One region of the Carboxydothermus ferrireducens DSM 11255 genome, then DNA from elsewhere that is predicted to be linked to it. Evidence: a T-box and tRNA genes for the amino acid it is inferred to sense, from the RefSeq annotation. Region 1 holds a T-box; the other holds one or more tRNA genes.

What was found. The T-box of region 1 lies ahead of CARFE_RS0102060 (valine--tRNA ligase). A T-box ahead of a tRNA ligase gene usually reads a tRNA of that ligase, here a tRNA-Val.
Region 2: it has a tRNA-Val gene. The T-box ahead of CARFE_RS0102060 (valine--tRNA ligase) is inferred to sense a tRNA for this amino acid. The anticodon was not compared.

Annotation. Positions count from the first base shown of each region.
Region 1 covers NZ_ATYG01000002.1:125,292-128,702, reverse strand. Annotated here, with positions in the region: gene lon (endopeptidase La) at 1-329, shown strand, start outside; gene CARFE_RS0102070 (hypothetical protein) at 355-1,263, opposite strand; T-box leader at 1,353-1,576, shown strand; gene CARFE_RS0102060 (valine--tRNA ligase) at 1,634-3,411, shown strand, end outside.
Region 2 covers NZ_ATYG01000002.1:19,657-23,067, reverse strand. Annotated here, with positions in the region: gene dnaG (DNA primase) at 1-341, shown strand, start outside; gene rpoD (RNA polymerase sigma factor RpoD) at 364-1,476, shown strand; tRNA gene CARFE_RS0101505 (tRNA-Ile) at 1,572-1,646, shown strand; tRNA gene CARFE_RS0101500 (tRNA-Glu) at 1,682-1,757, shown strand; tRNA gene CARFE_RS0101495 (tRNA-Val) at 1,759-1,834, shown strand; gene CARFE_RS0101490 (tRNA (adenine(22)-N(1))-methyltransferase) at 1,960-2,658, shown strand; gene CARFE_RS0101485 (Nif3-like dinuclear metal center hexameric protein) at 2,637-3,411, shown strand, end outside.

The DNA.
Region 1 (3,411 bases):
CTTTATCGGGACAAAAGGTGCGTAAGGACGTAGCCATGACCGGGGAAATTACCTTACGGGGAAAGGTACTGCCTATTGGTGGACTTAAAGAAAAAATTTTAGCGGCCAAGCGGGCAGGAATAAAAACCATCATTATTCCCCATGAGAACCGTAAAGAACTGGATGAAATTTCTCCGCAGGTGAAACGAGGCCTGAAGTTTATCCTGGTAAAGCACATGGATGAAGTTTTAGAGGCAGCTTTAATTCGGGAAGAAAAACCTGAAATTGAGCCGCCGGTGCCGGCGGAAGAAAAGGAAGTCACCGAACCATCGGAGATTTCCGTGCACTAAAGACCACCGTTATTCGGTGGTCTTTTTATGAAAAGATTTTTTGAAAAACAAAAAGGAGTAGATCGGTAAAACTAACTTTTTCCCTGATTTGCTGCAAAAGTTTTGTGTAAAAAGAGCTTTGGAAAAAAGGGCCCTGAGGGTTATTGTAGTATTGCTGAGCTATGGCCACGGTTGCCGGGTTAAAGGAAAGGTTTTTTGAGAAAAACCCCTCATTATTCAGGAAAAGAAACAGCTTTTGCTGTGTTACGGGGGCAAGGGATAAAAAAGCGGTGGCTTCAGGGTTCTGGTAAAAAGCTTTTTGTCCGTGATAAAGGGCGGAAATAATATTTTGTAAGTCCTTAAATTTGATATCATCTTTTACCGCTAAAACAGCAAGATCCGGGGCTTTAATAACCGCGAAGGGAGTTAATTTTTTCAGGGGAGTTAAGGTGGAAGCAATGTAAAGATTTCCAATACCGGCCATAAATGCTTCTTCTTTTATTTCTTCCGGTAAATCGAAGTAAGGGGTGTAGTCTTTATATGGTTTTATCCCCTGTCGGGATAAAAAATCCACTACATCCCGGTACTGTTTACTTCCCCTGGGAGGAAGAATTATCGCTTTATTTTTGAAAGAAAAATTTTGAGCAGGATTTCTTAGATAAATTGAGTACGGCTCGAAGTTTGACAATTTTATAAGTATTTTATAGCCGGCAGGGATTTTTTCCGATGCTTTTACGGCGATTAATGCTGCCTGGTCTAAATTATCCACAACTTTAACTTTAGTTCCGTATAACTCCCAGTAGCCCTTATCGGTTAAATAATACAGTAACCAGAAATGGGGGGAATTTTTGGGTAAGAAAAGTCCGTAAATAGTTTGTTTGTTTAATTTTAGTGTTAAAAATATTCCAAATATCAAACAAACTAACAAAAGGATGCTACCAATGATTTTTTTCATAATATCACCCTAAAAAAACTGTTATGCAGCAACTTGTTTAAAGTTGACAGTTTCCCGGGAAAAATATAAAATAATTTCCAAGCGAAAAGGAAAAAATGATGCCGGGGAGGAGTACCGAAATGCCTCCATGCAGAGAGGAAAGCCCCTGGGCTGAAAGGCTTTCCTGGCAGGCTTCGGGAACGTCGCCCCTAAGATTGTGAAGGGGAAGCCAGTACCTTTCACCGGGTTATGCCCGTTATAGCTATAAAGTGCCGGGAGCGTTGTATCCCGGAAGCAAGGTGGTACCGCGGAAAGTGCCTCTTTCGCCCTTGGGTGAAAGGGGCTTTTTCTATAATGGTTGATATGATACAACATAAAGAGAAAAGGAGGAATGACGGTGACCTTACCTTCGGTTTATTCTCCCCAGGAAGTGGAAAGAAAATGGTATAAATACTGGGAGGAAAATGGCTTTTTCCATACCGAACCCGATGAACGGGAACCTTTTTGTATTGTTATGCCACCGCCCAATGTTACCGGTCAGCTTCACATGGGGCACGCCCTGGATAACACCATGCAGGATATCCTTACCCGTTACAAAAGAATGCAGGGTTTTAATACCCTCTGGCTTCCGGGAACCGACCATGCGGGGATTGCCACCCAGGCTAAAGTAGAGGAAGAACTGCGAAAAGAGGGACTTACCAAAGATGATTTGGGCCGGGAAAAGTTTTTAGAAAGGGTTTGGGCCTGGAAAGAAAATTACGGTAACCGCATAACCGAACAGCTTAGAACCCTTGGAGCTTCGTGCGACTGGAAACGGGAACGGTTTACCCTGGATGAAGGTTGCTCCGAGGCGGTAAAAGAGGTTTTTTTACGCCTTTACGAAAAAGGGCTTATTTACCGGGACTACTACATTACCAACTGGTGTCCCCACTGTAAAACCACTATTTCCGATATTGAAGTAGAGCATCTGGAAAGAGAAGGAAAACTTTACTATATTAACTATCCTCTGGAAGACGGCAGCGGGTATCTTACCGTAGCAACTACCCGGCCGGAGACCATGTTAGGCGATACGGCGGTGGCGGTCCATCCGGAAGATGAGCGGTACCGGGAGCTAATCGGCAAAAACGTGATTTTACCTCTGGTAAACCGGCCGATACCGGTTATTGCCGATGAGTATGTGGATAAGGAGTTTGGCACCGGAGCGGTGAAGATTACTCCGGCTCATGATCCCAACGATTTTGAAGTGGGACTTCGGCATAAGCTGCCGCAGGTAGTAGTTTTAGATGATAATGCGGTAATGAATGAAAACGCCGGAAAGTACCGGGGGCTTGACCGGTATGAGGCGCGTAAGAAAATAGTTGAAGATTTAAAAGATTTGGGCCTTCTCGTTAAGGAGGAAGAGATAACACACTCTGTTGGTCATTGTTACCGTTGCGATACGGTTATCGAACCGCGGCTTTCCAAACAGTGGTTTGTCAAAATGAAGCCTCTGGCGGAGCCGGCCATAGAAGCGGCTTTAACGGGAAAAGTGAAGTTTGTGCCGGAACGCTTTACCAAAATTTATCTTAACTGGCTGTATAACATCCGGGACTGGTGCATTTCCCGGCAGCTCTGGTGGGGTCACCGGATTCCCGTATGGTACTGTGACGAATGCGGTGAAGTTATCCCTTCCAGGGAAGAAGTAAAAAGCTGTCCTAAATGCCAGAGTACCAAGGTCCATCAGGATCCCGATGTGCTGGATACCTGGTTTTCTTCGGCTCTCTGGCCTTTTTCCACCCTGGGCTGGCCCCAAAATACCGAAGAACTGAAGTACTACTATCCAACCTCGGTTCTGGTTACCGGCCGGGATATTATCTTCTTCTGGGTGGCCCGGATGCTTTTTATGGGCCTGGAATTCATGAAAGAAGTACCTTTTAAGGAAGTTTTAATCCACGGTCTTGTTTTAGATGCCCAGGGGAGAAAAATGAGTAAGTCCCTGGGTAACGGGGTTGATCCGGTAGAAGTTATTGCAAGCCACGGAGCCGATAGCTTAAGGTTTATGCTGGTAACCGGCAACACTCCCGGGAATGATTTAAGATTTCACTTTGAGCGACTGGATGGGGCCCGAAACTTTGCCAATAAACTCTGGAACGCTTCCCGCTTTGTTTTAATGAATCTCGAAGGATTTAC
Region 2 (3,411 bases), 110 kb from region 1:
TGTTATTAGAATATCCTGAGTATCAAAAAGAATTTTTAAATGACTTTTTTTTCTATGAGTTTCAGGGAAAAAACCAGGAAGTCTTTAATTACCTAAAGGAAAATAAGTTCCCTGACCGGGAAGATCCATTATATAGTTACATGACCTATTTAAGGATTAACTGCCCGGAAGGGGATCCGAAGACCCTTTATGAAGGGTATGTTCGCTATCTTGAAGAACATTATAAAAAGCAGCAAGTTCAAAGGTTAACATTGGAAATATCTTTAGCGGAAAAAGAAGGAAACTGGGAAAAACTCCAGTTATTATTAAACAAACTGCAGGAACTTACCCAAAAAAACTAACGAAGAAAGGGGGGAATGCGGCATGAAGGAAATAATGCAAAATGAAAAGCTTATGGAAATTGTTGAAAAAGGTAAAAAGCGCGGCGTTTTAACCTATAATGATTTACTTGACAGCTTACAAAACGTCGATATAAATTCGGAACAAATCGATGAACTGTACGAATACTTGGCCAACCAGGGAATAGAAGTGGTACCGGAAATACCGGAGTTGGAGCTTGATTCTATTAATAGCTTAGATGACGACGTTGATTTTAAGCCTTCCGACATTGACGAGGTCGATTTAGATTTAACCATTCCGGAAGGGATTGCTATCGATGATCCGGTCCGGATGTATTTAAAAGAAATCGGCCGCGTTCCCTTGCTAACGCCGGAAGAAGAAATAGAGCTTGCCAAAAGGAAGGAAGAAGGCGATGAAGAAGCTAAAAGGAAACTTGCCGAAGCCAACTTGCGCCTTGTGGTAAGCATTGCCAAACGGTATGTGGGCAGGGGCATGTTGTTTTTGGATTTAATTCAGGAAGGCAATCTTGGTTTATTAAAAGCGGTGGAAAAGTTTGATTATCGTAAAGGTTACAAGTTTTCCACGTATGCTACCTGGTGGATAAGACAGGCCATAACCCGGGCTATAGCTGACCAGGCCCGGACCATTAGAATTCCGGTACACATGGTGGAAACGATAAACAAATTAATTCGCGTTTCGAGAAATCTTCTCCAGGAACTTGGGCGGGAACCTACCCCGGAAGAAATAGCCAAGGAAATGGGTATTTCTGAGGATAAAGTAAGGGAGATTATGAAAATTGCCCAGGAACCGGTGTCTTTGGAAACACCGATTGGAGAGGAAGAAGATTCTCACCTCGGAGATTTTGTCGAAGATCCCGATGCCAAAGCTCCCGTAGAAGAAGCTTCTTACACTTTACTGCGGGAACAGTTAGATGAGGTTTTAAAAACTTTAACCGAAAGGGAGCAAAAGGTCCTAAGACTTCGCTTTGGCCTGGATGACGGTCGTGCCCGGACCTTAGAAGAGGTCGGGCAGATCTTTGGTGTTACCCGGGAGCGGATTCGCCAAATTGAAGCCAAGGCTTTACGAAAACTTCGCCATCCAAGCCGGAGTAAAAAGCTGAAAGATTTTCTGGAATAGAAGTAAAAAATACCACAAAAATCTTTTAAAAAACTTCTTGACCAAATTAAAAATATCTCATATAATAAATCATGTCGCGGTAACAAATGAAATTCGGGCCCATAGCTCAGCGGTAGAGCTGCCGGCTCATAACCGGTAGGTCCCAGGTTCAAATCCTGGTGGGCCCACCATGTTAAGGCCGGAAGGCTCGAAGTTAAGAGTATGTGGCCCCATGGTCAAGAGGCCTAAGACACCGCCCTTTCAAGGCGGTAACCCGGGTTCGAATCCCGGTGGGGTCACCAGGGGCGGTTAGCTCAGCTGGGAGAGCACCTGCCTTACAAGCAGGGGGTCGGCAGTTCGATCCTGTCACCGCCCACCATGGAATATAAACCTCAAACCTGTAAGGTTTGGGGTTTTTTGTTTTTACTACCTTTTTTGAGGAAGATGCTGTATAATTATTGAAAATATAATTAAACATATTTAAAAAGTTACTCAGGAGGAAAAATGGAGTTAACGGAAAGATTAAAAGCGTTAGCAAAACACGTAATTACCGGTGAACCTGCAGCGGATATTGGTACGGACCATGCAAAACTACCAATTTATTTAGTAATCCACAATATCTGTCCAAAAGTAATTGCTACCGATTTAAATGAAATGCCCCTGAATCACGCTCAGAGCGAAGTTAAAGAATACGGGCTTTTGGAAAAAATTGAGTTAAGACAGGGAGACGGGTTATCTCCTTTAAAACCGGGGGAAGTTAAAAGTGTGGTAATTGCGGGTATGGGTGGGAATACTATTGCGCGGATTATCGAAGGTCGACCGGAAATTGCCCGGGAAGTTCGCCTTATCCTGCAACCGATGACGGATAGTTATGCTTTACGCTTAAAACTGGTGTCAAGAGGTTACCGAATTATTGCCGAGGAACTGGTGGAAGAAAAAAGCAGACTTTACGAAGTTATTGTTGCTGAGGCCGGTAAAATGGAGAATTTAGATAACGTTGAAATTGGCTTAGGACCGGTCTTGCTTAAGAGTAGGGATGAACTTACGAAAAAATATTTAGCAGGGCAAAAAGAAAAATACCGGAAAATCCTGATTAATTTACAAAAGGCGCAAGTGAAAGATTTAGAAAAGGTTAGGGAAATTAGTGAGATTTTAAATTATCTTGAGGAGGTGTTAAAAAGTTGGCCCATCCGCAGGAAATAGCGGCGGTTATTGAAGAAAAATTTCCACGGAAATTGGCAATGGAGTGGGATAATCCCGGCTGGCAGATTTATTTTGAAAAGGAAGTACATAAGGTCTTACTGGCTTTGGATATCACCGCAGCTACCGTTGATTTTGCTTTAAACGAAAAGGTTGATTTAATAATTACCCACCATCCCCTCTTTCTTAAACCGCTTAAGTCCCTGACTTTTGAGCGAAAGGAAGCTCTGCCCCTGTTAAAACTTCTGGAAAAGCAAATTTCGGTGTATGCCATTCACACCAATTTAGATGTGGCTTTCGGGGGAATAAACGATTATTTAGCAGAGCTTTTAGAACTTCAGGAAGTTAAGCCCCTGGGGGAGGAAATTTTTGAGAAACTTTATAAACTTTCCGTTTTTGTTCCGGAATCCCACTGGGAGACGGTTAGAGAAGCGATGGGAGCTGCAGGAGCGGGTTTTATCGGCAATTATTCTCACTGTACTTTTAACACCCGGGGTATTGGGACTTTTTTACCCCTTGAAGGTACAAATCCGTATATCGGTGCGGTGGGAAAGCTGGAAAGGGTAGAAGAAGTTAAGATCGAAACAATTGTTCCGGAAAGACTTTTAGCAAAAGTGGTAAAGGCTATGTTAAAAGTCCATCCCTATGAAGAGGTGGCGTACGATATCTATCCTTTGGAGAACAAAAATTATCTGGGAGGAATGGGAAGAATCGGGTTAACCGGTAAAAAAAGCTTTAAAGATTTTTTAGCTTTAG